One region of the Kitasatospora sp. NPDC093102 genome, then DNA from elsewhere that is predicted to be linked to it. Evidence: riboswitches for the same ligand, from Rfam matches in the RefSeq annotation. Region 1 holds a riboswitch; each other region holds the start of a gene.
What was found. Region 1 has a riboswitch for cyclic di-AMP ahead of AB0O11_RS25340 (transglycosylase family protein). Riboswitches for the same ligand answer to the same signal wherever they lie in the genome.
Positions count from the first base shown of each region.

Region 2: another riboswitch for cyclic di-AMP. It lies ahead of AB0O11_RS24145 (transglycosylase family protein); the one in region 1 lies ahead of AB0O11_RS25340 (transglycosylase family protein).
Region 3: another riboswitch for cyclic di-AMP. It lies ahead of AB0O11_RS30495 (LysM peptidoglycan-binding domain-containing M23 family metallopeptidase); the one in region 1 lies ahead of AB0O11_RS25340 (transglycosylase family protein).
Region 4: another riboswitch for cyclic di-AMP. It lies ahead of AB0O11_RS04780 (NlpC/P60 family protein); the one in region 1 lies ahead of AB0O11_RS25340 (transglycosylase family protein).

Region 1 is NZ_JBFBFA010000023.1:11,478-18,480, reverse strand. It holds gene AB0O11_RS25350 (LacI family DNA-binding transcriptional regulator) at 1-314, shown strand, start outside; gene AB0O11_RS25345 (hypothetical protein) at 415-615, opposite strand; gene AB0O11_RS25340 (transglycosylase family protein) at 903-2,282, opposite strand; cyclic di-AMP (ydaO/yuaA leader) riboswitch at 2,269-2,433, opposite strand; gene AB0O11_RS25335 (hypothetical protein) at 2,896-3,855, opposite strand; gene AB0O11_RS25330 (DUF397 domain-containing protein) at 4,415-4,678, shown strand; gene AB0O11_RS25325 (ATP-binding protein) at 5,066-5,641, opposite strand; gene AB0O11_RS25320 (helix-turn-helix transcriptional regulator) at 6,060-6,926, shown strand.
Region 2 is NZ_JBFBFA010000020.1:115,417-122,419, reverse strand. It holds gene AB0O11_RS24170 (NAD(P)/FAD-dependent oxidoreductase) at 1-292, opposite strand, end outside; gene AB0O11_RS24165 (Ppx/GppA phosphatase family protein) at 722-1,663, opposite strand; gene AB0O11_RS24160 (DUF501 domain-containing protein) at 1,660-2,331, opposite strand; gene AB0O11_RS24155 (septum formation initiator family protein) at 2,303-2,821, opposite strand; gene eno (phosphopyruvate hydratase) at 2,963-4,249, opposite strand; gene AB0O11_RS24145 (transglycosylase family protein) at 4,584-5,504, opposite strand; cyclic di-AMP (ydaO/yuaA leader) riboswitch at 5,510-5,678, opposite strand; gene AB0O11_RS24140 (cytochrome P450) at 5,898-7,003, opposite strand, start outside.
Region 3 is NZ_JBFBFA010000036.1:37,778-44,780, reverse strand. It holds gene purB (adenylosuccinate lyase) at 1-922, shown strand, start outside; gene AB0O11_RS30500 (MFS transporter) at 947-2,488, opposite strand; cyclic di-AMP (ydaO/yuaA leader) riboswitch at 2,843-2,980, shown strand; gene AB0O11_RS30495 (LysM peptidoglycan-binding domain-containing M23 family metallopeptidase) at 2,983-3,984, shown strand; gene AB0O11_RS30490 (DUF2470 domain-containing protein) at 4,367-5,086, opposite strand; gene AB0O11_RS30485 (RidA family protein) at 5,208-5,636, opposite strand; gene AB0O11_RS30480 (IclR family transcriptional regulator) at 5,665-6,414, opposite strand; gene AB0O11_RS30475 (sugar kinase) at 6,446-7,003, opposite strand, start outside.
Region 4 is NZ_JBFBFA010000002.1:314,676-321,678, reverse strand. It holds gene AB0O11_RS04800 (glycosyltransferase family 4 protein) at 1-415, opposite strand, end outside; gene AB0O11_RS04795 (glycosyltransferase 87 family protein) at 629-1,999, shown strand; gene AB0O11_RS04790 (hypothetical protein) at 2,022-3,161, opposite strand; gene AB0O11_RS04785 (NlpC/P60 family protein) at 3,245-4,291, opposite strand; gene AB0O11_RS04780 (NlpC/P60 family protein) at 4,520-5,644, opposite strand; cyclic di-AMP (ydaO/yuaA leader) riboswitch at 5,655-5,808, opposite strand; gene AB0O11_RS04775 (NlpC/P60 family protein) at 6,146-7,003, opposite strand, start outside.

The DNA.
Region 1 (7,003 bases):
GCGCGCTGCTCGACAAGGGCTGCACGGCGATCGTCTGCGGGAGCGACATGATGGCGCTCGGGGCGATCCGGGCGGTGCGGCAGCGCGGGCTGTCGGTGCCGCAGGACGTGTCGGTGGTCGGCTTCGACGACTCGCCGCTGATCGCCTTCACCGAGCCGCCGTTGACCACGATCCGCCAGCCGGTCGAGGCGATGGCCACGACGGCGGTGGACGCGTTGCTGGAGGAGGTCGGCGGAAACGCGGCCCAGCGCGGCGAGTTCATGTTCCAGCCGGAGCTGGTGATGCGCGGGTCCACCGGGGCCTGCGCACGCTGAGCCCCGGCTGCCACGGCCTAACGAACGGGCCCCGGAGGGCGGTTGCTCTCCGGGGCCCGTTCGGCGTGCGCGCGGTCGGCCGTCGCGGGCCGTCCGGCGGTCAGCCCTCCTGGGTGGTGGGGCGGTCGACGGTCAGACGGTGTCCGTCGGCGGCCTCGCCGGTACGGGTTTCGGTGCGGCGGCCGCGGGCCAGGTAGTCGCGCAGGACCAGTTCGACGGCGTCCTGGGGGTTCTTGGTACCGGAGAGCATCATCGCGTCGATCGCGAGGTTCGCGTCGAGGGTGACGGTGACCTGGGCCATGTGACTCCTCCTCGGGTGCAGAGCAGCAGCATGCCCGTTGGGGCGGGGATTCACCACGGGATATGGCGGAACCGCCGGAGGGGGCCCCGGGACCGTCGGCGGGAACGCCGGAACCCCCGGGGAGGAGCGACCAGACTCTCCCCGGGGGTGGTGGGCGGTCAGTGTTCGGATGACGACCTGCGGGCAACAGATGACAGATGTTGAAATCTGTTACCTGTTATCTGCTGTTCGTCATCCGTCGGCTGTCACCGGCTGTCACCGGCAGCCCGCAGGCCGTTGCTCCGTCCTCAGACCCGGCCGGCGAAGTCCGGGGCCCAGTTGGCGATGCTCTGCTTGCGGACGCCCGAGCTCGGGTTGGCGGCCTCGACGTACTTGCCGTTGCCGACGTAGATCGCGACGTGGTAGACGCCGGAGTCCTTGCCGTTGTTGGACCAGAAGAGCAGGTCGCCGGGCTGGAGGCTGTCCAGCGAGACGTGGGTGCTGGCGGCGGCCTGGTCGGCGGCGACGCGCGGGATGGAGATGCCCGCGGCGCGCAGCGCGGCCTGGGTCAGACCGGAGCAGTCCCAGCCGCCGTTGCCGGTGCCGCCGTAGACGTACGCCTGACCGACCTTCGACTCGGCGAAGGAGACCGCGGCGGCCATGCCGCCGGTGGCGGCGGGGGTCTGGGCCTGGGCCTGGGTCTGGGTCTGCGGAGCGGGCTTGGCGGCCGGAGCCGGAGCCGGGGCCTGGGTCTGCGCGGTCGGCCGGACGTTCACTGCACCGCCGTTCGCGGACTGGCCGGGCTTCTGCGAGCGGTCGAACCAGGTGAAGTCCGAGCCGGTGGTGGAGGACTGGTCGGCCCGGGCCTGGCCGTTGCCGCCGAGGGACAGGTGCTGGCCCGGGTAGATGGTGTCCGGGCCCTCGGTCAGGGTGCCGCGGTTCAGCTCGTACAGCCGCTGCCAGCCGCCCTGCACGTTGTGCTGGTCGGCGATCGAGGACAGCCAGTCGCCCTCGACCACGGTGTAGTCCCCGCCCTGGGCCTGCTGCTGGCGCTTCTGGACCCAGTCGCTCCGGCTGCCGGAGGCGGCGGAGCCGGTGGTGGCCTGCGCGTTGTCCTGGGCAGGCGCGGCAGGCGCGGCGGGCGCGGCGGGCTTGGCGGCCGGGGCCTGGGGCTGCGCGGGCTTGGCGGTGGGCTTCGCGGCCGGAGCGGCGGGCTTGACGTTCTGCTGGGCGGGCTTGGCGGCGGACGAACCGGCGGTGGAGCCCGCCGAGGTGTCGACCGACGCGGCGGCGCCGCCCTTGGTGAGGCCCGCCTGGACGGAGCAGACCGGCCAGGCGCCGGGGCCCTGCGAGGCGAGGACCTTCTCGGCGACGGCGATCTGCTGGTCCTTGGTGGCCAGGTCGGCGCGCGCCGCGTAGGTGGTGCCGCCGAAGGCGGACCAGGTGCTGGAGGTGAACTGGAGGCCGCCGTAGAAGCCGTTGCCGGTGTTGATGCTCCAGTTGCCGCCGCTCTCGCACTGGGCGACCTTGTCCCAGGTGGCGACGGAGGCGGCGGAGGCGGTGCCGGAGGTGAGGCAGGGGACGGTGAGGCCGACGCCCGCGACGCCGAGGGCGGCGATCACGCGGTGGGTGCGGCTGGACGGACGAGTGCCGTTGGTGGGCAGCATGAAGACGCGGTCCTCTCCCACGCCTGCGAGGTGAGCTGTCGGATTCGGGCTGGAGTTGCCCGGCCGCGCGGTGGGCGCGGCTTCACCCCTAGCCCTGGACCGTTCCGGAGACCGGTCCGGGGCGACTTACCTGTGGGTCCCCCGCTCCTGCCGTGGTGTGCGTTTTCGCGATGCCAGGACATCCGACGGCAGGACTCGGCGTTGCGGATGAACCGGGTTCGTGTGGTTACGAACGGGGAGCACGTTAATCAGACTTAAGTTCAAACTGCAAATGACTGTGACGTGCATCACGGTTTATTGGGAACTGCCAAAATTGCAGCTAATCATGATCGTAAATGATCGTTTTCAGGCAATGCCATTGCGGAAATCGACAACTGGCTTCGCCTCAGGAGGAGTGTGACGGCGCGTCGAATTGCGGAACGGTGCACTCGGGAGAGTGGGGGAGTGGCCGCGATTCGCGCGCGCGGACAGGCGATCCCCATTTCCTTTCAAATGGCGCCAGAACGGACATTCCATCTCATTGCCGTTCGACTCCCCCGTACGGGACGCGCGTGGCAGGAGGGGTAGAGCGAAGGGTCCGGAACGCAAGCCGTTCCGGACCCTTCGGTGCGCGCGAACCGGCGCGCGGTGTCGACTACTGCCCGGCGGTCCCCCCGGCGGCCGCGTGGGCGCCGCGAGAGCCCTCCACGGCCCCCTCGGCCTCGGCGGCGGCCGCCGCCTCCGCCTCGGCCCGCGCCAGGTCCTCCGGGGACGGCGCGGGCAGTGCGGCCAGGTAGGTGGAGGCGATCAGCTGGCCGACCGACGGGTACGCGCCCAGCGGCGCGGCCGACGGGCAGCCGGTCTCCTCGGCGGCGGTGGCGAGCAGCTCGGAGTCCGCCTCCGGACCGATCACCAGCGGGGCCAGCGCCGGGCGCTGCGAGCCGGTGTCCTTGAGGTGGTTGACGGCCGCGGCCACCGAGCCGGGCACGTCGAGCGCGGCGGCGACGACCGGCACGGCCAGCCGGGCGGCCAGCAGCACGCCGGTGATGCCGGCCGCGGCGGCCGCGTCCTCGCCGCCGACGGTGGTCAGCACCACGCCGTCCGCGGCGGTCGCGATGGCGAACAGCCGGGCGCGGTCGGCCCGGGCCAGCCCGGCCTCGGACAGCCGGACGTGCACGGCCTCGGCCAGCAGCGGGTGCGGGCCCAGCGGGTCGGTGACGGGCGCGCCGTACTCGGCGGCGATCGCGTGAAGCTCGGTCAGGAAGCTGTGCGGGCCGGGGACCAGCGGCACCAGGACGGGCATCGGCAGCCCGGCCTCGGCGGCCAGGGTCAGCAGCTCGGACACGGTGCGGTCCTCGCCGTCGGGGCCCTCGGTGCCGCCGGCGGCGAGGTAGCCGACCGCGGTCTGGACGCCGTTCTGCTCGGTGCGGACGATCGAGAGCAGCTCCTCGACGACCGAACGGGACTCGGGCCCGGCGGTCGCGGGCACGGCGAGCACCAGGGCCGGGGCGCCGGCCGGGATCTCGGGGCGCTCGGGACGACGGTGGCGCCCCCGCGCACGGGAGCCTGGAGTGCGGACGGGCAGTGGCGCGCCCGGGATGGCTGCGGTGCTCATGCCGGAGATCGTAGGACATCGGCCCGTCCGGCTTGCAGTCGGCTGCCGTTCGGGTTTCGCGTGGCCGCCGCGCGGACTCGGTGCGTCTCCGGCGCCGGTCCGGGCGTATTGCCTACAATCCGGACATTCCTCACCCAACCCCCTGGCGGTCGCCGGTGGTTGCCTCGACGTGATCCGAGGGGTCGGGCGTTGCATCTGCGGTGCGTGAGATGTCTCACAGCATGGGGGCGGCTTGACGGAGGGTCACGGGGGTGCGACTCCCGGCATTCGAAGATCAACATTTAGCGGGGAGGCGCTCACGGCCGGTTATCGCGAGCCCGGTGATTCCATCGGCTATGTCCGTTTACGTACCGTCAGGAGAAGGGCCCGTGAAGAGTTCGGGGCTGCGGATAAAAGGCCTCGTGCACCTGCAACGTCCCGTGCTGATGCACGTGCACTGCGGCTATCATCGCGTCAAGTGAGGCGTTGTGCCGGACCGGTACGGGGCCGGTCCGTTCGTTCGGCGGTGCCGGGGGGCGCCGCGCTGGACGACAACTCCGGAGCTCTTCGGGAGATTTCTATGCACGACTCGCAGGACACGCACGGCTCGTACGACACCTACAACGGGATGGCCGCCGCCGATCTTCAGGGGGTGGTCTGGCAGAAGAGCCGGCACAGCAACTCCCAGGGCAACTGTGTCGAGTTCGCGGCCCTGCCGGGCGGCGATGTGGCGATGCGCAACTCGCGGTTCCCGGACGGTCCGGCCCTCATCTACACCCGGGCCGAGATCGCCGCCCTGCTGCTCGGGGCGAAGGACGGGGAGTTCGACCACCTGGCGGTCTGACCGGCCGCCGTGCTCCACCATCGGGGGGCCGTCGTGGGTGCCGACACCACGACGGCCTTTGTCTTTGTCTCCTGAGGATGCCTCTCGTCCGGATGCCTTTCCACCGGATGCTTCTCCTCCGGCGGCCACTTTCCCGGACACCTCTTTCCCGGACACCTCTTTTCCGGACACCTCTTTTCCGGACACCTCTTTTCCGGAGACCTCCTCCGGTCCGGATCCGCCCGGCCGCCCTGAGCCGCTCGCGGGTCCGAGGCGCCGGGAGGCCTCGGCGGGGCCTGGTGGAAGGGCCCGGGGTGTGGTCCTCCCGGGGCTGCCCTCGGCCGGCCGCGCGCCGTGTGGCGCAGGGTCCGTGCTGGGCGCGGGGCCCGTCCTGGCACCGTTGCAGTACTAGGCCGAGCGCCGATGCCGCCCGCCGACGTCGACGGGGCCGTCGAGCGGTGAGCGGCCGCGGAGTTCGGGGTGTCCGTCCAGCGGGGAGCCGCCGACCGCCTCCGCCTCGAACATCGCCCAGACCACCTTGCCGGTGCCCAGCGGATTCCAGCCCCAGGAGCGGCTGAACGACTCCACCAGGTGCAGCCCGCGGCCCGATTCGGCGACGAAGTCGGCCTCCCGGGCGACCGGACCGATGCTGCTCGGATCGCTCACCGCGCAGACCACCTGGGGTGCGCGGTGCACCAGGCTTATTCGGATCGGGAGCCGGCCGTCCGCGGTCGGCTGTATGGGAAAGTCGTACTCGCCCCGGGCGCCGCCCGACGGGTCGGGCCGTGCGCCGATCGCATGCCGGAGCGCGTTGGTCACGAGTTCCGAGGCCACCAGCGCGACGTCGTCGAACAGCTCCGTCAGGCCCCAGCGCTGGAGCGTGGTCCGAGCGAAGTCGCGTGCGGTTCTGACGGCTTCGAAGCGAGGAGCGAGCGTGCAGGTGACCACATGGGGGTCAACCGCCAAGGCCGTACCGGTGCTCATGAAGAGCTCCTCCCATAAGGGGGCGGACACGGCTGGACCCGCCGGGGTCATGCCGGTCACCTCCGACTCGCTCGGCCGCTCGGCCGCCCCCTCGACCAGGCGCGCGCGCACTCGAACGCCCGATGGCGCGGGGGACGCCGTCGGGTCGGTGCACGGAGTCGCGCGTGGGGTCGACGCGGAGCCCGCGGGATTGCCAGGGATGTGCAGGTGCACGTGCACCATGGTGGTGTGCGCTCACTGCAGATGCAAGAGTCGATTCACGTGCAGTCGCACTATTGGCATATGCAAGCGCCGGATGCACGTGCATCCTGGTGCATGGAGTGCAGAACTGATAGGAACATCCGTCAGTATCGGCACCGTGAGCGCTCAACTGATGGCAGACTGTGCGCTGTTTGCCCTAGGTGGAGGTTTCGACCGCATGACCACAGTTCAGCCGGGCGGCGGCTCGATGGTCCGCCGGATCCTCCTCGGCTCGCAGCTGCGCCGCCTGCGCGAGGCGCGCGGCATCACCCGCGAGGACGCGGGCTACGCGATCCGGGCTTCCGAGTCCAAGATCAGCCGCATGGAACTCGGCCGCGTCAGCTTCAAGGAGCGCGACGTCGCCGACCTGCTCAGCCTGTACGGCGTGGACGACGGGACGGAGCGGGAAGCCCTGCTCGGCCTGGTCCGCGAGGCCAACAAGTCCGGCTGGTGGCACAGCTTCAACGACGTGCTGCCGGGTTGGTTCCAGACCTACGTCGGCCTGGAGGAGGCCGCCCAGCTGATCCGCACGTACGAGGTGCAGTTCATCCCCGGGCTGCTCCAGTCCGAGGAGTACGCACGGGCGGTTTTCGGCCAAAGTCGGCCGGTCATCAGCGAGGAGGAGGTCGAGCGGCGGGTCAGCCTCCGGCTGCGCCGCCAGAAGCTGCTGGCCGAGGGCGCCAGCCCGCGCCTGTGGGCGGTCATCGACGAGGCCGCGCTGCGCCGGCCGGTCGGCGGGCCCAAGGTGATGCGCGGCCAGGTGCAGTACCTGATCGACGTCGCCGAGCAGGCCAACGTGGTCATCCAGGTCATGCCGTTCCGGTTCGGCGCGCACGCGGGCGAGTCCGGGGCATTCACGATCCTGCGCTTCCCGGAGCAGGACCTCGCGGACGTGGTCTACCTGGAGCAGCTCACCAGCGCGCTCTACCTGGACAAGCGCGACGACGTCGACGCCTACATCCAGGTCATGGAGCGGCTCTGTGTCGACAGCCTCACGCCGGAACGCACGATAGACCTGCTCGCCTCGATCCTGAAGGAACGCTGAGCCGCTGCCGCCCGGGGCCTGTGAGCACCCTCCCTCGCGAGGCCCCCCGGCAGCCGGTCACCAGGCCGCCCACCCGC
Region 2 (7,003 bases), on a different contig from region 1:
CCGCGGGCTGGATGGTGGCGACCTTGCGGGCGTGGTCGACGCCGGTGACGGACCCGGTCAGCACCTCCGCCTGCTTGAGGGCGCTGCGCAGCGGCGCGACGAGGTTGCGGGGCGCGACGTTGCCGCCGGCCGCCTCGGGGAGGAAGGGCAGGTACGTCATGTACGACCGCGGGTCCACGACCGTGACGGTCGCTTCGCCGTAGCGCATCTTCTTGAGGATGCGCATCGCGGCATACAGGCCGACGTAACCACCGCCGACAATGAGGATGCGAGGACGCTCCGTGGTGCTCATATCCGAAAGTATCCAGCACCGTCCGGAGCAGCCTTCGTGAGCCCGGTCACAAGTTGACGGACCCCCCGTGCTACACTGCGCGGCCGCAAAACCGGGCCCGGCGCGGGGCCCCGCACCCCTGGGCGACCCCGCGCGAACGCGCGCCGGAGCACTACCGGCCTGAGCAGCAACGATCCGCACAACGCCCGGGTTCCCGCGCGTGTTTTCGATATTCAAACCTCGAACCAGGTCTGACCTGCGATCTCATGGGCGACCCGGTCGGCGGGCCTTCGGTCCCACATTTCGGACGTAGCGGGCGAGCCGGTGCGACGAATGACCGGATCGCCATGTGAAGAAATTCACGAACTTTCCCGTCCGGGCTCGGGCGCGCCCCGGCCCCGACCCCCCGAAAGGGGTGTCGGGGCCGGTCCGGGTAAGCCCTGCACGGGGTCAGGGGGCAATACCCCAGGCGATTCCGTCGAGGATGTCGTGCTCGCTCACGACCACCTCGGCGGCGCCGGTGCGCTCCATGATCTCCAGCAGCTCCAGCGCCCCGGCCGCGATCACGTCCACCCGGCCCGGGTGCATCGACGGGATGGCCGCGCGCTCGGCGTGGGTGGCGGCCAGCAGCTCCCGGGCGATCTCGGCGACCCGCTCCCGGCTCACCCGCGAGTGGTGGATCGCCGCCGAGTCGTAGCCGGGCAGGCCCTGGGCGATCGCGGACACCGTGGTGACCGTGCCGGCCAGGCCCACCAGGGTGGCCGCGCCGGTCAGCGGGACGACCTCCTCGGCCCGGTCCAGCTCAGCGCGCACGTGCGCCCGGGCCGCCGCGACCTGCTCCTCGGAGGGCAGCTCGGCGTCGCCGAAGTACCGCTCGGTGAGGCGCACGCAGCCGATGTTCACCGAACGCGCCGCCTGCACGTCGTCCGTGCCGAGCACGAACTCGGTGGAGCCGCCGCCGAGGTCGAACACCAGGTACGGGGCGGGGAACTGACCGCCGGTCAGCTCCTTGGTAGCGCCCACGAAGGACAGGTGCGCCTCCTCCTCGCCGCTCACCACCTCGGGCTCGACGCCCAGGATGTCGCGCACGCCCTTGACGTACTCGTCGCTGTTCTCGGCGTCCCGGGAGGCGCTGGTGGCGACGAAGCGGAGCCGCTCGGGGCCGACGCCGAAGCCGGAGATGATCTCCTGGTACTCCCGGCAGGCCGCGAAGGTGCGGGCCAGCGCGTCCGGGTGCAGCCGGCCGGTCTGGTCCACGCCCTGGCCCAGCCGGTTGACGATCATCCGGCGGTCCAGGTCGGTGATCTCCCCGGTCTCCGGGTCGAGGTCGGCGACCAGCAGGCGGATCGAGTTGGTGCCGCAGTCGATCGCGGCCACCCGGGTCGTGCTCACTCGGACTCCTGCTCCGCCGCGGCCTCGTCGGCGGCGCGCTTCTTCGCGGCGCGCTCGGCGGTCTTCTGCTGCTTGGCGGCGATCACGGCCTCGTGGTCCTGCCCCTTGGCACGGTTGCGGGCGACCCGCTCACCGGCGGCCTCGACCTCGGCCGGGGAGACGCACGGGCCCTTGGCCCACCAGTCCTCCAGCATGCCGAGCGCCTCGTCGCCGAGCGGGTTGACGCCCTCGCCGGCCGCCAGCGAGTGGCCGACCAGCACGTGCAGGCACTTCACCCGGTCCGGCATGCCGCCCGCGCTCGGGAAGCCCTCCAGCACCTCGATCGCGTCGCGCCGGGCGATGTAGTCCTCGTGCGCCTTCTGGTAGGCGGCGGCCAGCTCCGGGTCCTCGGCGAGCCGGGCGCTCTGCTCCTTCATCACGCCCTCCGCCTCCAGGGTGCCGATCAGCGAGGCGGCCTTGGGGCAGGTCAGGTAGTAGAGCGTGGGGAACGGCGTGCCGTCCGGCAGCCGGGGCGCCGTCTCCACGACGTCCGGGTTGCCGCAGGGGCAGCGGTGCGCCACGCCGCGCAGGCCGCGCGGCACCCGGCCGAGCTGGGCGGCGATGGCCGCGATATCGGCGTCGGAGACGGTGGGGTGGTTCTCAGTGGTCATGGGGGGAGGTGTCTCCAACGGGGGACGGTGGGAGCGGAAGGGGGGTGGCGGGGGCCGCCGCAGCGGTGTCGGCGGCGTCCACCGAGTCCCAGATGCCGACGTACCAGGGTTTGGCGGCCTTCGCCTCACCGGCGCTTCCGGGGGCTGTGTTCTGGGAAGGGGCGGCACCGGCCGCGGACGAGGAGGGCTGGGCGGAGGACCGACCGGCCGGATCCACCGCGATGTACGGGGTCTCCCCCGGCACCGCGTAGTGCAGCCGGGCGCGGGCCTGCGCCTTGACGTACTCCGGGTCCTGCCAGCGGGCCTTCTCCCGGCGCAGCTGCTCGACCTGCTGGCGCGCGTGGTCGGCCTTCGCCCGCTGGGCGGAGATCTCGGCGCGCTGGGAGATGAACTGCCGCGTCGGGTAGGCGAGGATCGCCACCAGCGAGCAGAGCACCAGGACGAGGACGGTCGCCCGGCTCGTGAACCGGGGCCGGGCCGCCAAGCCCGGGATCCTCCAGCCAGCCATCTCCCGTATCCCCTCCTGGTCGCGACGGTGCCCCGCCGTCCACCCTACGGGGTGGACGGCGGGGCACCGGTCAGGCGTGCGTCACCGGGAACGCCCGGCCCTCGTGCTTGCCGTGCTCGACAGTCCGCGTGGCGGTGCTGATCACTCCGCGGAGCGGAAGCGCGGGAAGGCGCCGCGGCCGGCGTACTCGGCGGCGTCGTCGAGGATCTCCTCGATGCGCAGCAGCTGGTTGTACTTGGCGACGCGCTCGGAGCGGGCCGGGGCACCGGTCTTGATCTGGCCGCAGTTGGTGGCGACGGCCAGGTCGGCGATGGTGACGTCCTCGGTCTCGCCGGAGCGGTGCGACATCATGCAGCGGTAGCCGTTGCGCTGGGCCAGCTCGACGGCGTCCAGGGTCTCGGTCAGCGAACCGATCTGGTTCACCTTCACCAGCAGCGCGTTGGCGGTGCCGGTCTCGATGCCGCGGGCCAGGCGGGCCGGGTTGGTGACGAACAGGTCGTCGCCGACCAGCTGGACCTTGTCGCCCAGCTTCTCGGTCATGGCCTTCCAGCCGTCCCAGTCCGACTCGTCCAGCGGGTCCTCGATGGAGACCAGCGGGTAGGCGGCGACCAGCCCGGCGTAGTACTCGATGAGCTCGGCGGAGGTGAGCGCCTTGCCCTCGAACTGGTAGGCACCGTCCTCGTAGAACTCGGAGGAGGCGACGTCCAGGGCCAGCGCGACGTCACGGCCGGGCACGTAGCCGGCCTTCTGGATGGCCTCGACGATGAGGTCCAGGGCCTCGCGGTTGGAGTCCAGGTTCGGGGCGAAGCCGCCCTCGTCGCCCAGGCCGGTGGACAGGCCGCGCTCCTTCAGCACGCCCTTGAGCGTGTGGTAGACCTCGACGCCCCAGCGGACGGCCTCGGAGAAGGACTCCGCACCGATCGGGGCGATCATGAACTCCTGGATGTCGACGTTGGAGTCCGCGTGCGAACCGCCGTTGAGGATGTTCATCATCGGGACCGGCAGGACGTGCGCGTTCGGGCCGCCCAGGTAGCGGAACAGCGGCAGGTCGCTGGCCTCGGAGGCGGCGTGCGCGACGGCCAGCGAGACGCCCAGGATGGCGTTGGCGCCGAGCGAGGACTTGTCCGGGGTGGCGTCCAGGTCCAGCATGGCCTGGTCGATCAGGCGCTGCTCGGTGGCGTCGTAGCCGACCAGCTCCGGGCCGATCTGCTCGATGACGGCCAGGACGGCCTTCTCGACACCCTTGCCGAAGTAGCGGTTCTTGTCGCCGTCACGCAGCTCCAGCGCCTCGAAGGCACCGGTGGAGGCACCCGACGGGACGGCGGCACGGCCCGTGCTGCCGTCGTCGAGGCCGACCTCGACCTCGACCGTGGGGTTGCCGCGCGAGTCGAGGATCTCACGGGCTACGACGACATCGATGGACGGCACGAGGCATCTCCTTGCGGAAGCAGGGTCCGGTCTGACGGTGGTGCTGTCAGCAGGACGATTGCGGAGTCGTTACGACCAGAGCCTAACCGCCCGGGCTCCCGGGGCCACGCCGACCTCGGTCCCGTCTCAGCGTGTGGCCCCACTACCCACCGGTAGTTCACCTGCTTGCCCCAGCTTGTCCCACCGGAGCGGGCGAATGCGGACGAAGGGGACCGGCAGGACCGGCCCCCTTCGGACGTCGGGACGGAACGGCGTCGGCGCCGGGTGCGACGGCTCCGCGCCGGACGTGACGGACCGGCGTCGGGCACGACGGCCCGGCGCCGGCCGCGACGGCTCAGCCGAGGTGCAGCACCTGGCCGGGCAGGATCAGGTTCGGGTCGCCGCCGACGGTGGCGTGGTTCTGCTCGTACAGCGCGTTCCAGCCGCCGGACACGCCCTGGGCGGCGGCGATGGTCGACAGGGTGTCACCCGCGCGGACCGTGTAGTCGTGGCCGGCGGCCTGCGGGGCCGACTGCGCGGCGTGCGGGGCGTACTGCGGCTGGGCGGCGGCCTGGCCGGCGTACTGCTGGTAGACGCCCTGGTGGCTGGTCCAGTACCAGGCGCCGTTGTTCTGGTACCAGTACACCTTGGCGTCGGCGTCCCAGCCGGCCTTGCCGGAGAAGCCCGGGGTCTGCGGCTGCGCCTGCTGCTGCGGGACGGCCTGCTGGACCGGCTGCGCGGCGGGCTTCTGCGCCGGCTTCTGGACGGCCGGCTTCTGCGCGACCGGCTTCTGCGCGACCGGCTTCTCGGCCGGCTTGGCGGCGGGCTTCGGGGTCTGCTGCTTGGGGGCGGACTGCGCCTTGGCGTCCGAGGAGGTGTCGACCACGGCCGGGGCGCCGCCCTTGGTCAGACCGGCCTTCTGGGAGCAGACCGGCCAGGCGCCCGGCCCCTGCGAGGCCAGCACCTTCTCGGCAACCGAGATCTGCTGGGCCTTGCTGGCCTGGTTGGCCTGCGGCGCATAGGCGGTGCCGCCGTACGCCTTCCAGGTGCTGGAGGTGAACTGGAGGCCGCCGTAGAAGCCGTTGCCGGTGTTGATGCTCCAGTTGCCGCCGCTCTCGCACTGGGCGACGGAGTCCCAGGTGGAGGCCGGGGCGGCGGAGGCGCCGGTGGCGGTGAGGAGCGGCATCGCGAGTCCGACGCCGGCCACACCGGCGACGGCGATGGCCTTCTCGGCCTGGGTGCGACGACGGTGACGGCCAGTTCCAACGAACAGCATGAAGAGGTCCCTCTCCGTACGCCTGCGAGGTGAGCTGTCGGGTTCGGACCGGGAGGTGGCCCGGCCGCCGTACGCGGAAACGATTCCGCTCGGGCGGCTTCACCCCAAGCCGTGGGGAGACGGCAACAAACCTGGTTCCCCCGCCCCTGCCCAGGGTTCTGGTCGGTTTCCCGTGGCGCGGCGGGCAGGATTCGGCGTTCCGCGCACGAGGTCCGCAGCTGCGAACTCCAGGGAGAGTAGACAGATCATCAGACCAATCACAAGCTCATATCGTCAATATCACACGAAAATTACGGCCCGTGTCCGATCGCCTACCAGCGGCGGCGTTATGTCCGGATTGATGGGTGTTCACACCCTCGGCGGCAGCCGATCGGCGACGTCCGTCGCGTGACCTCAGCGCGCCGAGGGCGCGGAAGGAGCGTGCGGAGGCGTGTGCGGGGAGCGGCTCTCCGGACTGAATTCCACCGGGAGTTCGCGCAGCCCACGCATGATCAGACCGCCGCGCCAGCGGAGATTCTCCGGGCTTTCCGCGAGCCGCAGATCGGGCAGCCGGGAAAGCAGCGTGGCCAGCGCGGCGCGCCCTTCCAGCCGGGCCAGCGGGGCACCGATGCAGTAGTGGATGCCGTGCCCGAACCCCAGGTGGGGGTTGTCGGCCCGGGCCAGGTCGAGGGTGCTCTCGTCCGCGAACCGGGCCGGGTCGCGGTCCGCCGCCGCCAGCACCACCAGCACCGGGTCGCCGACCGGGATGTCCACCCCGCCGATGGTCAGCGGCCGGGTCGCGAACCGCCAGGTCGCCAGCTCCACCGGCCCGTCGTAGCGCAGGAGTTCCTCGATCCCGCTCTCCAGCAGCGCGGTCTCCCCGCGCGCCACCGACTCCTGCAGCAACCGGCGCTGCTCCGGATTGCGCAGCAGCGCGTAGGTGCCGTTGCCGATCAGGTTGATGGTGGTTTCGAAGCCCGCGAAGATCAACACGAAGCACATGGCGGCGGCCTCGTTCTCCGTCAGGTGCTCGCCGTGGTCGCTGGCACGGATCAGGCCGGAGATCAGGTCGTCACCGAGGTCGGCCCGCTTGCGGTGGATGAGGTCCACCAGGTAGGCGCGGATGCGCTTGACCGCCCGGCCCACGCCGCCGCGTTGCCCGCCGTGGTGGCGGATCATCATGCCCGCCCAGTCACGCAGATCGTCCTGGTCCTCGGCCGGCACCCCGAGCATGTCGCAGATCGCGTAGATGGGGAGCGGGAAGGCGAACTCGTGGATCAGGTCCGCCGAACCGCGCTGCGCGAAGCCGTCGATCAGCCGGTCGGTGAGTTGCTGCACCCGCGGCTCGAACTCGGCCACCCGGCGCGGGGTGAACGCCTTCGACACCAGCCGGCGCAGCCGGGTGTGGTCCGGCGGGTCGATGTTCAGCAGGTGGGTCATCAGGTCCGCCTGCCGCTCCCCCGGGATGCCCACCCGGCCGGTGCGGTGCGCCTGCCCGCTGTGGTGCGCCGGGTTCTTCG
Region 3 (7,003 bases), on a different contig from region 1:
GCTGCTGGTCGCCTTCCGCCGTCTGGAGGAGCTGATCGCCCGCTACCCGCTGCGCGGGATCAAGGGCCCGGTCGGCACCGCCCAGGACATGCTGGACCTGCTCGGCGGTGACACCGAGAAGCTTGCCGAGCTGGAGCGCCGGGTCGCCGGGCACCTCGGTTTCGACCACGTGCTGACCAGCGTCGGCCAGGTCTACCCGCGCTCGCTGGACTTCGAGGTGCTCACCGCCCTCGTCCAGCTGGCCGCCGCGCCGTCCAGCCTGGCCAAGACCATCCGTCTGATGGCCGGCCACGAGCTGGTCACGGAGGGCTTCAAGGAGGGCCAGGTCGGCTCCTCCGCGATGCCCCACAAGATGAACACCCGCTCCTGCGAGCGCGTCAACGGCCTGGCCGTCATCCTGCGCGGCTACGCCTCGATGACCGGCGAGCTGGCCGGTGACCAGTGGAACGAGGGCGACGTCTCCTGCTCGGTGGTGCGCCGGGTCGCGCTGCCGGACGCGTTCTTCGCCTTCGACGGTCTGCTGGAGACCTTCCTCACCGTCCTCGACGAGTTCGGCGCCTTCCCCGCCGTGATCGAGGCCGAGCTGGACCGCTACCTGCCGTTCCTCGCCACCACCAAGGTGCTGATGGGCGCGGTGCGCGCGGGCGTCGGCCGGGAGACCGGGCACGAGGTCATCAAGGAGCACGCCGTCGCCTCCGCGCTGGCGATGCGCGCGGGCGTCCGGGAGAACGAGCTGCTGGACCGGCTGGCCGCCGACGAGCGGATCCCGCTGGACCGGGCCGCGCTGGACGCGCTGCTGGCCGACCGGCTGTCCTTCACCGGTGCGGCCGGTGCCCAGGTCGCCGAGGTGGTCCGCCAGGTGGAGGCCGTCGCGGCCGCCTACCCGGAGGCCGCCAAGTACGCGCCGGGCGACATCCTCTGACGGGCACTACCCTCTGAGGCCGGGTCAGTTCTGAGCCGAGGGCCCCGCCGCCGGACCGGTGGCGGGGCCCTCGCGCGTCGTGGGGACGTGGCCCGGGTCGAACGGCGGGGTGGTGGTGCCGCACGGCCAGTCGCAGTTCGGCTCGGCCACCGCCTGCTCCTCGGGGGCGAGCACGTTGCCCCGTACGGTCGCGAAGGCGATCAGCCCGCCGGCGACCAGCAGGCCCGCGCAGATCAGCATCGCGGTGTGAAAGGCGGAGTCGACCGAGGCGGGCACCCGGTAGGCGTCACCGCTCAGCCCGGCCAGCGCCGGCAGGGCGGCCACCGCGAGCAGGCCGGCCGCGCGGGCGGCGGCGTTGTTGACCCCGCTGGCGATGCCCGCGTGCCGGACCTCGACGGCGGCCAGCACGGTCGCCGTCAGCGGCGCGACCAGCAGGGTCATTCCGCAGCCCATCATCGTGACGGCGGGCAGCACGTCCGCCCAGTACGAGGAGTCCGGGCCGATGCGCAGCATCAGCAGCACCCCGGCGGCGCACAGCACGGGACCGACGGTGAGCGGGATGCGCGGGCCGATCCGCTTGCCGAGGCGCCCGGCGCGCGCGGACAGCGCCAGCATCAGCACGGTGATCGGCACCAGCGCGAAGCCCGAGACCAGCGGTGAGAACCCGGACACGATCTGGAGCTGCACCACCAGCAGGAAGAAGACGCCGCTGAACGCCGCGTACACGCACAGGGTGACCAGGTTCACCGCGGTGAACAGCCGGGAGGAGAACAGGCCGAGCGGCAGCATCGGCTCGGGGGCGCGGCGCTCGACGGCCACGAAGGCGACGCCGGCCACCAGTCCGATCGCCCCGCTGACCCAGACGGTGGGGGACAGGCCCTCGCCGGCCGCGGTCAGCGCGTAGGTGACCGCGCCGAGGGCGAAGGCGGCGAGCACGGCACCGAGCACGTCGAAGCGGCCGGAGGCGTCCTTGTCCCGGCTCTCCGGTACCGAGCGGGTGGTGACCGCGATCACGGCGACGGCGAGCGGCAGGTTCAGCAGGAAGATCCAGCGCCAGCCGGGACCGTCCACCAGCCAGCCGCCGAGGAAGGGGCCGACCGCGGCCGACACCCCGCCGAAGCCGGACCAGAGGCCGACCGCCGTCGAGCGGTCGTCAGGATGGAAGACGGCCTGGAGCATGGCGAGTGAGCCGGGGGTGAGCAGGGCCCCGCCGATGCCCTGGACGGCGCGGGCGGCGATCAGCACCCGGATGTCCGGTGCGAGGGCGCAGGCCGCGGAGGCGGCGGCGAACCAGACCACGCCCACCAGGAAGACCTTGCGCCGCCCGTACCGGTCGCCGAGCGCGCCGCCGAGCAGGATCAGGCCCGCCAGGGTGAGCAGATAGGCGTTCAGCGTCCATTGCAGGGACGCCAGGGAGGCGCCGAGGTCGGCGCCGATCCGGGGCAGGGCGACGTTCACCACGGTGCCGTCGAGCATCGCCATGCTGGAGCCGAGCACCGTCGCCAGTAGTACCCAGCGCCCCTGCGCGGTGCCCAGGCGCAGGGTGCCGGCCTCGGAGGTGGCCACGGGCGAATCCTGCGCTGCCGGGGCGCACGTGACAAGGGTCACCGCTGGGTGTGTTGACCGAGGGCGGTGGGTGAACGGGCGGGCGCGCTGCGTCGCGGATCTCGGCGCAGGGTCGTGGATCAGTGGCGGGGGGTGAATGGGTTGTGTACGTACCGTGGGGTCCGGCCTGCGGAGGGTCACTGCGCCCGGGGGGATCGTTGCCGTTTCAAGAGATCGACATTGCTTCACCCGAACGGATGGGTTTTAGTTCAGCGACCGCCCGGCCAGTCCGGACGGATCCACCGGGTGGAACGCCGAGTCCTGCCGCTGCCCGGTGGTTCGAGACGAACTCTGTACGGCAGGAGTGGGGGACCCACAGGTAAGTCGCCGGACCGGAGTTCGCGCCTCAGGGCGCGGGTGTCCAGGACCGGCTCGGGGTGAAGCCGCGCATGCGGCCGGGCAACTCCAGCCCGAACCCGACAGCTCACCTCGCAGGCGTCGGAGAGGAAAATCCCATGCCTGCTCAGGCTCGTCGTATCGCCCTGCCCCGCGCTGCCCGCATCGGCATCGCCACCGCCGTCACCGGTGTCTCCTTCGCCCTCCCGCTCGTGACCGCGGTGAGCGCCCAGGCCCACATCGTTCCGGCCGCCCCGGTCGCGCAGGCCGCTGCCTCCACCGACGCCAAGCCTGCCGCGCAGGCCGCTGCTCCGGCCGCCCAGGCGGCGCAGGAGAGCTACCGCGTCGTCGGCGGCGACACCCTGTCCAAGATCGCCGACGCCAAGAACGTCGAGGGCGGCTGGCGCGCGCTGTACGAGCAGAACCGCTCGGTCGTCGGCGCCAACCCGAACCTGATCTTCCCGGGCCAGCAGCTCGCGCTGCCGGGCCACGCCGCCGCGCCGGCCGCCGACGCTGCTCCGGTGAAGCCCGCCGCCCCGGTGAAGCCCGCCGCCCCGGCCAAGCCGGCCGCTCCGGCGACCCAGGCCGCCACGCCGCAGGCCCAGGTCCAGGTGAAGACCGAGGCCGCCAAGCCGTCCGCGCAGCTCCAGACCCAGGTGCAGGTCGCCGCTCCGGCCCAGGTCGTGACCGCCACTCCGGTGGCCGCCGCCACCTCCGGCTTCGTCGCCCCGCTGGCCAACCCGAAGCTCGGCACCGCCTACGGCGTGGCCGGTTCGATGTGGGCCTCCGGCCACCACACCGGCCAGGACTTCATCGCCTCCACCGGTACCCCGCTGCGCGCCGTCGCCAACGGTGTCGTGGTCAAGGCCGGCAACGGCGGCGCCTACGGCAACCAGGTCGAGATCAAGCTCGCCGACGGCCACTACGCCGAGTACGCGCACCTCTCCTCGATCGGTGTGAAGATCGGTCAGGCCGTCACCGTCGGCCAGCAGATCGGCCTCTCCGGCGCCACGGGCAACGTGACCGGCCCGCACCTGCACTTCGAGATCCGCAACGGCTCGGAGTACGGCTCGGACATCAACCCGGTCGCCTTCCTGCGCGCGCACGGCGTCGCGCTCTGAGCCCGAGGCACTCCGACCTCGCGGGGCCCTGAGCCCCGAAGGTTTCAGGAACCACCGCTGCTGCGGGGCGAATCGATCCTCCGGGATGGTCATGTCGGGTGACCGCTCGACCGGGTGATCGCCGCACGGCGGACATGGGCGCGGGACACGCCCAGGCCGGCCCGGCTCCACGAGGACCTCCTCGTGGAGCCGGGCCGGCTGCGTCGTCCGAGCGGTGGAACGAGGCGTCAACTCCGGTGCGCTGACGGTCTTCGACCGTCGTGCGAGTGGCTCCGGCGCGCCGTGTCGTCGGACGGCCGGCGCCCGGCCGGTCCGGCCGGGCGGGTCCGGGAAGTGAGGAGGCCGGACGACACTTCCGGCGGGCTCGCGTCGCGGCCCGGGGTCAGTGCCGGTGGACCGGCAGGCCGTACTGGGCCGCGGCCAGCAGCTCGTGCATCCGGTGGCCGAAGTCGTCGGTGTCCCGGGCCGGTTCGGGAAAGACCAGGCGGACGTCGCGGTGACCGTGCGGGTGGTCCAGGCGCAGCACCAGGCCGTAGCGGTCCAGTGCGAGCGGGCGGATCTCCGGCTCGTGGGCGAGCACGGCAGGGTCGAGCAGCCGGGTGAGGACGTCGAGCGCCTCCGCGTGGTCGTCGGCGAAGTGGGTGAGCAGCGCGGCCTCGTGCCGGGCCAGCGGGTCGGGGGCGGCGAGGGCGAGGTCGCCGGCGGTGATCGCGCCGGTGCCGTACGGGGTGGCGAGGACGGCGTGGGCGACGTCCACCCGCAGGTGCACGCCGAGGCCGTCGTCGGTGAGGTGGGCCGGGTGCAGCCGGCCCGCCAGGGTGAGGCGGGCGCGGACCCGGTCGCGGACGGCGACGGGGGAGACGTCGGTGACGTCGAGGACGACGGCGAGGCCGTCGGTGGCGCCGGCGGCGGCCGCGGTGAGCGGGTCGTCCAGGGCGGCGCGCAGTCGTAGCCGGGAGCCGTGCACGGAGACCGGGGTGTCCAGGTGGTGGTGCTCGCCCAGGGCGCGGACGGTGAGCGAGGAGGTCGTGCTGAGCAGGCTGTGGATCCGTTCGGCGGTGGTGGGCTCGGGGACCTCGGTGTCGCCGGTGGGCAGGCTCATGGACGGACCTCCAGTAAGTTAGGTGAGCCTAACCTAATGCGAGGGTGAGGGTGTGGCAAGCAGGCGCCCGGACGGGCGGAAGGGCCCGGGTGGCGTCCGGGCCCTTCGGTGCGGCGGTGCGTCAGCCGATGACGGCCTGGGCGTCGATCTCGACCAGCATCGGCTCCTGCGGCAGCTCGACGAAGACGGTGGTGCGGCACGGCTTCACGCCGCCGGGCTCGATGTTCTCCTCGATGAACTCGGCGTAGACCTCGTTCATCAGCGGGAAGTCGGCGCGCTTGGTGAGGTAGACGCGGAACATCACCACGTCCTCGATGGTGGCGCCGCCGGCCTCGACGATGGCCTTGACGTTCTCCAGGGTGCGGCGGGTCTGTGCCTTCACGTCGCCGTGGTGCAGGTACTCGCCGGTGTCCGGGTCCTGCGGGCCCTGGCCGGAGACCTGGAGGATCGGGCCCTTGCGGACGCCCTGGGAGAACATCCAGGCGGGGGCGGGGGCGCCGTCGGTGCGGATCTCGGCCTTCTCGCCGGTCTGGGGGTGCTCGGAGGACATGGGGCTCCTTGGTGTCTTCGACGGTTCGTCAGGTGTGGTCGGGACGGCCGCAGTCGGCCGACACGGCGCGGGTGGTGGTGAGCAGCTGCGGGAGCAGGTCCAGCACCTGCTCGTACGGCAGGACCACGTCGGGGACGGAGATCGACGCGGCGGCGACCACCCGGCCGCTGGCGTCCCGGACGGGCGCGGCCACGCAGTTGATGAAGGCCTCGTGCTCGGCGTGGTCCTGTGCCCAGCCCTGGACGGCGACCTTCTCCAGCTCGGCGAGCAGCGCCTCGGGGGTGGTCAGGGTGCGTTCGGTGTGCGGGGTGAAGTCGATCCCGGCCACCACCCGGCGCCGTTCGGGCAGCGGCAGGTCGGCCAGCAGCACCTTGGAGACGGCGGCGCTGTGCAGGGCGGCGCGCAGGCCGATCCGGGAGTACATCCGCACCGGATGGCGGGAGTCGAACTTGTCGATGTAGACCACCTCGCCACCCTCGTACGCGGCCAGGTGCACGGTCTGGCCGGTGGTGGCGTTCAGCTCGGCCAGGTGCGGCGCGGCGATCCGGCGCACGCCGCGCTGCTCCAGGGCCAGGCCGGAGAGCGCGAAGAGGCCGGCGCCCAGGTGATAGCGGTAGGTCGCGTCGCGATAGACGAATCGTTCCTCTTCGAGGCTCTGGAGCAGTCGGAGCACGGTGGTTTTGTGGACACCGAGCACTTCGGCGAGCTGGTCGAGGGAGCGCTCGCCCTCGCCGAGCTCGGCGAGGATGCGCAGGGCGCGGGTGACGGTCTGACTCATCGTGCTCCGCTTCGAGGGCTGGGGTTCCTGCTCATTGTGCCCGGGCCCGGTCGGCGTACGGCGCCCGGTCGGCCGGGCGCACGCGGCCGGTGGGCAGGGCCGGGCCGGTGATGCCCTCCGCGGTGACCCGGGTGGCGGCCCACTCGGCGGGGGAGGCGTCGAGCAGGGCAGCCACCACGGCGGCGTCCGGCAGCTCGGCCTGGTCGCCGTGGGTGGTCAGCGCACAGGCAGCGCTCAGGTGGCCGAGCCGCAGCCGGCGCCGCTGGTCCAGGCCCCGGACGGTGCCGGCCAGGTAGCCGGCCGCGAAGGCGTCGCCCGCGCCGGTGGCCTCGACCACCTCGACCGCAAGGGCCGGCTCGGTGACCGCCGTACCGTCCCGGCCCAGAGCGGTCACCTGCCTGGCGGCGTCCTTGACCACGACGGTGGCCGGTGCGGGGAAGCGGCGGCGCAGGGTGGCCGGGTCGCCGGTGCCGAAGGCGGCCTCGGCCTCGTCGGCGCCGAGCAGCAGCAGGTCGGCGGTGTCCAGCAGGGGTGGCAGCACGGCCGGGTCGCGGTCGCGCCAGAGCGAGGGGCGCCAGTTGAGGTCGAA
Region 4 (7,003 bases), on a different contig from region 1:
TGCCCGCACCGATCCGGCGCAGCAGCTGCCGGGAGACCGGCAGCTGGGCCCAGGCGGCCTCGTGCCCGTGGGTCATGCCGAGCAGCCGCCCGGCCCCGGCCCGGCGCAGCGTGGGCGCCATCAGCCCGAGCGGGGCGGCGGCGCCGAACCAGACCGAGTCGCACCGCTCCGCGCGCAGGATCTCGGCGGCCCGCCGGGTGACCCGGGGTGTGGGAACCATCACCTTCGTCCGGTCCCGGATCACCGGGAACGGCTGCTCGGCGTCGAAGCGGGCCACCTCGCTGCCGTCCCGCCAGGTCGAGGCGTACACCACGACGCTGCCAGCGGGCTGACGGACGGCCATGTTGTGCACGAAGGCCTGGATGCCACCGGGGCGGGGCGGGAAGTCGTTGGTGACGATCAAGGTTCTGTGCATCAGGCCACGGCTCGTTCGGTCGGGGGGTGCGCGGTGTACCGCTGGGTGATCCGTACGATAGGTCAACACCATGACCCGCCGGGAACGGAACCGCGCACGGCAACCGTTTGACCCCCGGGTCAGTCCTAGTACCTAGGCCGCGGATGCGGCGGCCCGGGCGTCCGTCGATACGACGCCTCCGGTGGGGACGTCCGAGACGAACGAGGGAGCGCAGTGGAATTGGCCCCGGCCACCGAGCCCGGTTCTTCGCGCGGCCGCCTCGGCCGCCCGCTCGGGGCGCTCGCCGCGCTCGGAGCCACCTGGGTGGCCACCCGCGCCCTGCTGGTGCTGCTGGCGACGGGCGTGCTGAAGGCGCCCGGCGGGGACGTCACGGCGGACGTCTGGATGATCTACCACGCCTGGTACGGCGTGCTCCAGACCGGCACCTTCCCGTTCGACGACGTGACCTGGCAGTACCCGCCGGGCGCCGCCCTGGTGATCCTGCTGCCGGGCCTGCTGCCCTGGTCGTACCTGGTCTCGTTCTGGGTGATCTGCGGGATAGCCGACGCGGCCGCGGCCGCGCTGCTGGTGCGCACCGGCCTGCGCCGGGGCCGGGCGCTGACCGGCGCCTGGCTGTGGGTGGTGGGCGTCCCACTGCTCGGCCCGATGATCTACAACCGCTTCGACGTCATCGTCACCGCGGTCGCCCTGGCCGGCCTGCTGGCGCTGATCCGCCGCCCGGCGGTCGGCGGGCTGCTGCTGGGCCTGGGCGGCATCGTCAAGATCTGGCCGCTGCTCGGCCTGATCGGCACTCCCTCCGGCCGCCGCACCCGCCGCTCCTGGACGCTGGCCGGGTCCACCGCCGTCTCGATCGGCTTCCTGCTGGCGGCCGGGATGAACGGCGCCTTCGACTTCCTGGCCTTCCAGAAGGACCGCGGCATCGAGGTCGAATCGCTCGGCGCGCTGCCGCTGCACTTCGCCCGGATCGCCGGGGCCTGGGACGGCAAGGTCACCATGAACTACGGCTCCCCCGAGATGCTCGGGCCGTGGGTGAGCGTGATCAGCAAGGTGATGTTGGCCGGCACCCTGCTGGGCTTCGGCTGGCTGCTGCTGTGGCGCTTCACCTCCAAGCGCCGCAGCGCGGCCACCATGTACGACGCGGCGCTGTGCGCGCTGCTGATCTTCGTGGTGACCAGCCGGGTGATCAGCCCGCAGTACCTGGTCTGGCTGATCGGCGTCGCGGCGGTCTGCCTGACCGTGCGCAACAGCAGCCAGCGGCCGGTGGCGGTGCTGATCCTGCTCGCCTGCCCGCTGACCCTGGTCGAGTTCCCGACCATGTTCACCCAGGTCCTGGCCAGCGACCCGGCGGCGGTCACCGTGCTGGCCGTGCGCAACCTGCTGCTGCTGGCCGCGGCCGTGCTCTCCTGCGTCCGGCTCTGGCGCTCCACCCGCGGCGAGGCGCCGCTGCCGCCGACCGTGGTGCTGGACCACGAGCCCGCCGCGCTGCCCGTCGCGGGCTACCCGGTGCGTCCGGGCATCGCCTACGAGCAGGACCTGCTGGACGGCATCGACCACCCGGGCACCCCGGCCGAGCAGCGCCGCTGATCGGCCGCTGATCGGACACGTCTCACAGCGCCGCCACCTGCTCCAGCCAGAGCCGGGTGAACTCCTCCAGGCCGACGCCCAGCTCACGGCGCATCAGCCGGTCGGTCCGGCGCTCGCGCTCCTCGCCCTGCCCGTCGGCCGCGCCGATCGCCCGGTAGAAGGCGACCAGCCGCCGCGGGCCGTGGACGCGGGCGATCAGCTCGCAGGCCAGCCAGGACTGCTCGTAGGCCTGGGCGATGCCGGTGGCCCCGGCGGCGAAGTCCCGGTCGGCGGGCAGTGCGGTCGGCGGCTTCCCCGCGGCGACGTCCCGGGCCAGCTCGGGGGCGATCTGCCGGGGGCTGCGGCCCGAGTCCCGGTAGGCGGTCCAGTCGGCGACGCCCTCGGAGAGCCACAGCGGGGTCCAGGCCCGGGTGTCGGCCCTGGTGGCGACGTGGGTGGCCTCGTGGGTGATCACCACCTGGCGGCCGAAGTCACTGAGCCGCCCGTACGCCTCCGGGTTGACCAGCACCCGGTCCGAGGGGGTGTGCCAGGGCGCACCGGGGGCGGCCACGGTGACCGCCGCCATGCCCGTCCAGCCGTCCGGGTCGCCCTCCAGCAGCCGGGCGAACTGCTCCTCGGTCGCGGGCCGCTCCAGCAGCAGCCGCCCCGGCCAGGCGCCGCCCCAGACCTCGGTGACGGCGGGCACCGCCCGGTCCCCCACCGCGACCAGCTCGGCCGGGTCGGGGCCGGCCACCGGCCCGAGCACCAGGCAGTGGGCGCCCGGCGCCGACCGGAGCGGCCCGAAGTCCCACGGCGCGGGCGGCCCGCCCGCGCTCTCCTCGCGCTCGACCCGCCAGCCGTCCCCGGCCCGGACCAGCTCGATCCGGCGCGGGTACACCACCGGGTACTCGTCGTACCCGGCGATCCGCACCGCCAGGTCGGCGGCGGCGGTCAGCCGCTCCGGCCCGCCGGAGGCGGCGAGCACCAGGTTGCGGTACCCCGTCTCGGCCACCGGCAGCCCGGCCCACGGCGCCGCCGAGCGCGCCCGCTCCGCGAGCGCGGCGGCCACCTCGCCGTACCGGTCCGCCGACCGCGCCGGGGCCGCCGCCGGGACGGCCGGCGGCAGCGACAGCTGGACCAGCCCGCCGGCCGCGAGCAGCAACGCACCCCGCCGGGACAGCACGCGGCGGGGGCGGGGCCGGGGCCGGGCTATCTCAGCGGGGTCGGCGGGGTCAGCGGGGTCGGCAGGGCCGGACAGCGGGGCGCTCAGAGCCGGACCACCCCGGAGACCGGCATGGCGGAGACGCTCTCGTAGCGGACCTTGGCACCCGGACGGGGGGCGTGCACGATCACCCCACCACCGGCGTACATGCCGACGTGGTGCATGTCCCGGTAGAAGATCACCAGGTCTCCCGGTCGCGCTTCGGACAGGTTGATCCGCTGCCCGGCGTACGCCTGGGCCTGCGAGGTGCGCGGCAGGGTCACTCCGGCCTGCCGCCAGCTGTAGTACATCAGACCGGAGCAGTCGAACGCGTGCGGCCCGGTGGCCCCGTAGACGTACGGGGAGCCGATCATCCGCACCGCGGCCGCCAGCGCGGCGGCCCCGCGCTCGGAGGCGGGCGGGGCGGTGCCGAGGTCCAGCCGGTCGGTGCCCCGGGTGGCGCGCTGCTCGGCGTCCCGGGCGTCCTGGGCCGTCATCCGGGCCCGCTCGGTGGCGCCCAGACCGTTCAACAGCTTCTGCGCCTTGGCCAGCCGCTGCTGGATCTGCTGCTTGCTGTCGGCGAGCGAGCGGCGGGTCTGGTCGAGCTCGGCGAGCTTGCCGGCCGCCTCGGTGCGGCGCTGGTCGAGCCGGCGCTGCCGGGTGACCAGCTCGTGCAGGGTCTCCTGCTGGCGCACGGCGGCCTGGCCCAGGGTGCGGGCGCGGGCCAGGTAGCCCTCCGGGTCGGGCGAGAGGATCAGCTGGGCGGTCTGGGTCATCCCGCCGCCGCGGTACTCGGCCCCGGCCACCGTCGCCAGGTCGCCGCGCAGCTCGTTGAGCTGGTCCTGGGCGACGGCGATCTCACCCTGGAGGATCGTGGTCTCGCCCTGGAGCCGCCGCTGGGCCTCCTGCGCCGCGTTGGCCTTCTCGGACGCCTGCTCGGCCTCGTCGTACAGCTGCTCCACCTGTGCCGTGACGTCCTGGCGGTCGGACGGGTCCGGGCTGCCGGGGGCGGCCTGGGCGCTGCCTCCGGCGGCCACGCCCAGCGCGGTGGCGGCGGCCGCGGTCAGCACCAGCGCCCGGGTGAGCAGTTGGGAACGGCGGTGCACGGGCATGGCGGCAGCGGCTCCAATCCTGCGGTGCGGCCCCCGCCGCCGCACCACGACGGGCGGCCGTCGAGCGGGAGTCCGGTGGCAGACGTTAGCGAGTTCGGGCAAGCGAGTCCAAACCCCTCCCAACTCGAATATTTGACCCCTAATCGGACATCAGGTCGACCCCGCCGGAAAAGCCGCAGGCCCGGCCTTCCCTGGGGAAGACCGGGCCTGGAAGCGTCCGTGCCGGGATCAGACCCGCACGATGGAGGCCAGCGGCATGTTGGTGACCGCCTCGTAGCGCACCGACGCACCCGGCTTGGGCGCGTGCAGCACCTGGCCGTTGCCCGCGTAGATGCCGACGTGGTGGGCGTCGCTGTAGAAGATCAGCAGGTCGCCGGGCTGGGCCTGGGAGATGTCCGAACCGATCCGGGTGCCGGCCGAGGCCTGCGCCTGCGAGGTGCGCGGCAACGACACGCCGGCCTGGTTGAACGCCCAGACCATCAGGCCGGAGCAGTCGAAGGAGCCCGGGCCGGTGGCGCCCCAGACGTACGGGCTGCCGACCTTGGACGCGGCGGCCGAGAGCGCGGCGGCACCGCGCGAGCTGCCGGCGGCCACCTTCACCGGAGCGGTGGTCGTGCCGGCCGCGAGGTCGCCGCGGCTGTTGTCGCGCGAGGCGCGGTCGGCGGCGGCCTTCGCGGCGTCGAGCTTCGCGGACTCCGCCTTCAGCTGGGCCTCGGCGGCGGCCTTCTCCTCGGCCTGCTGGAGCGCCCGGCGCTCCTGCTCGGTCAGCGTGTTGAGCAGGTCCTGGGCCGCCTTCAGCTTGCCCTGGACCTCCTCCTTGGAGGCCTTCAGCTGCTGGGTGGTCGACTCCAGCTCGGCGAGCTTGCCCTGGGCCTCGTTGCGGTCCTGGTCGAGCTTGCGCTGCTGCTCCTGGAGCTCCTTCAGCTGACCCTTCTGGGTGCTGCCGGCCTGGTTCAGCGTGCCGGCCTGGCTGAGGAAGTTGTCCGGGCTGGAGGAGAACATCAGCTGGACGGTCGGGGATATGCCCCCGTTGCGGTACTGCTCGCCGGCGATCTCGGCCAGGCCGCCCTGGAGCTCGGTGACCTGGGCCTGCTGACGGGCCACCTGGTCCTGCAGGCCGGAGACCTGCTTCTCCAGCTCCTGCTGCTTGGCCTGGGCGGCGTTGTAGTTCTCGGTCGCGACCTCGGCCTGCTCGTTGAGCTGGTCGACCTGCTCCTTGACCTGTTCCTTGGTCGGCTGCGGGTCGGCGTGGGCACCGGACTGCGCGGAGAGGGCGACGGCTGCGGCAGCGACCCCGGTGAGGATCGAGACGCGGGCGCGACCGGCGGGCTTGGGACGACGATGGGACGCCACGAAGGCGGACTCCTTCTTCCTACGTCCGCCTACCGGGTGAGCTGACGGGTTCGGGCCGGAAGCATGCCCTACGGCGCCTCACGGCCGTTCCATCGGCCGACCTGGCGCCGATTCACCCCGGAGGAACGTGGTTCCCCGGCTCCGCTCCACAGCGCCCCCGACCACTGGGCTCCCCTGTCGGGCAGTCGCTTCGACCTGCCCCGCTGCCTCGCGAACTCGGCGGTAACCACCGCCGCCACCCTGGCAGGGCGATCGACAGTGCGGTGGTTCGGGGCACGACCCTAGTAACTGAACCGTGATCCGTTCAAATCCTTGTCAGAAAAAAGACGGAAGATTACCCAAGTTCCTTTGTGAAAATGACCGATGGTAACCAATGGCGTACGCAAGGCTGATCGGTTCTCAGCATGTGGTCGCGAAGGAGCCGGAAACCCGAACGCCACCCCCGCACGGAGGTGGCGCTTTTCACAGGCCCCGGAGGAGCCCCTCGGGCGTGTCGGACCGTCAGACCCGGCGGATGGTGTTGATCGACATCGCGTCGGCCTTCATCACCTTCACCACGTCACCGGTGTGCGGCGCGTGGACCACCATGCCGTTGCCGATGTACATCCCGACGTGGTGCATGTCGTTGCCGTAGATCACCAGGTCGCCCGGCTGGGCCTGGTCCAGCGAGGGCACCCGGGTGCCGTAGTGGCCCTGCTCCTGCGAGGTGCGCGGCAGCGAGACGCCGGCCTGCCCGTACGCCCAGACCATCAGGCCCGAGCAGTCGAAGGTGGTCGACCCGGTGGCGCCCCACACGTACGGCGAGCCCTGCTTGCTCATCGCCTTGGCCATCGCCACGGCCGCGTAGCCGCTGGCCGGCGGCAGACTGCTGAGGTCGACCCGGTCGCTGCCGCGCGAGGCGCGGTCGTCCTGTGCCTGCTGGGCCCGCAGCGCGGCGCGGTCGGCGGCGCTCAGCGAGTTCAGCAGGTCCTGGGCGGCCTTCAGCTTGGTGTTGACGTCCGCCTTGGCCTGGTTCAGGTCCTTGGTGGTGGTGTCCAGCGAGGCGAGCACGGCGGCCGCCTCGGCCTTCTCCTGGTCCAGCCGGCGCTGCTGGTCCAGCAGTCCCTTGAGCGCCTCGGCCTGGCTGGTGCTGGCCTGCTGGACGGTGGAGGCCTTCTCCAGGTAGCCGGACGGGTCGGAGGAGAGCATCAGCTGGACGGACGGGTCGATGCCGCCCATGCGGTACTGCTCGCCCGCCACCTCGGCGAGACCACCCTGGAGCTGGGTCATCTGCTCCTGGCTGCGGGCCACCTGGTCCTGAAGCTGGTCGGCCTGCTTGCGCAGCTGGTCCGCCCGCTCCTTGGCGCCGTTGTACTTCTC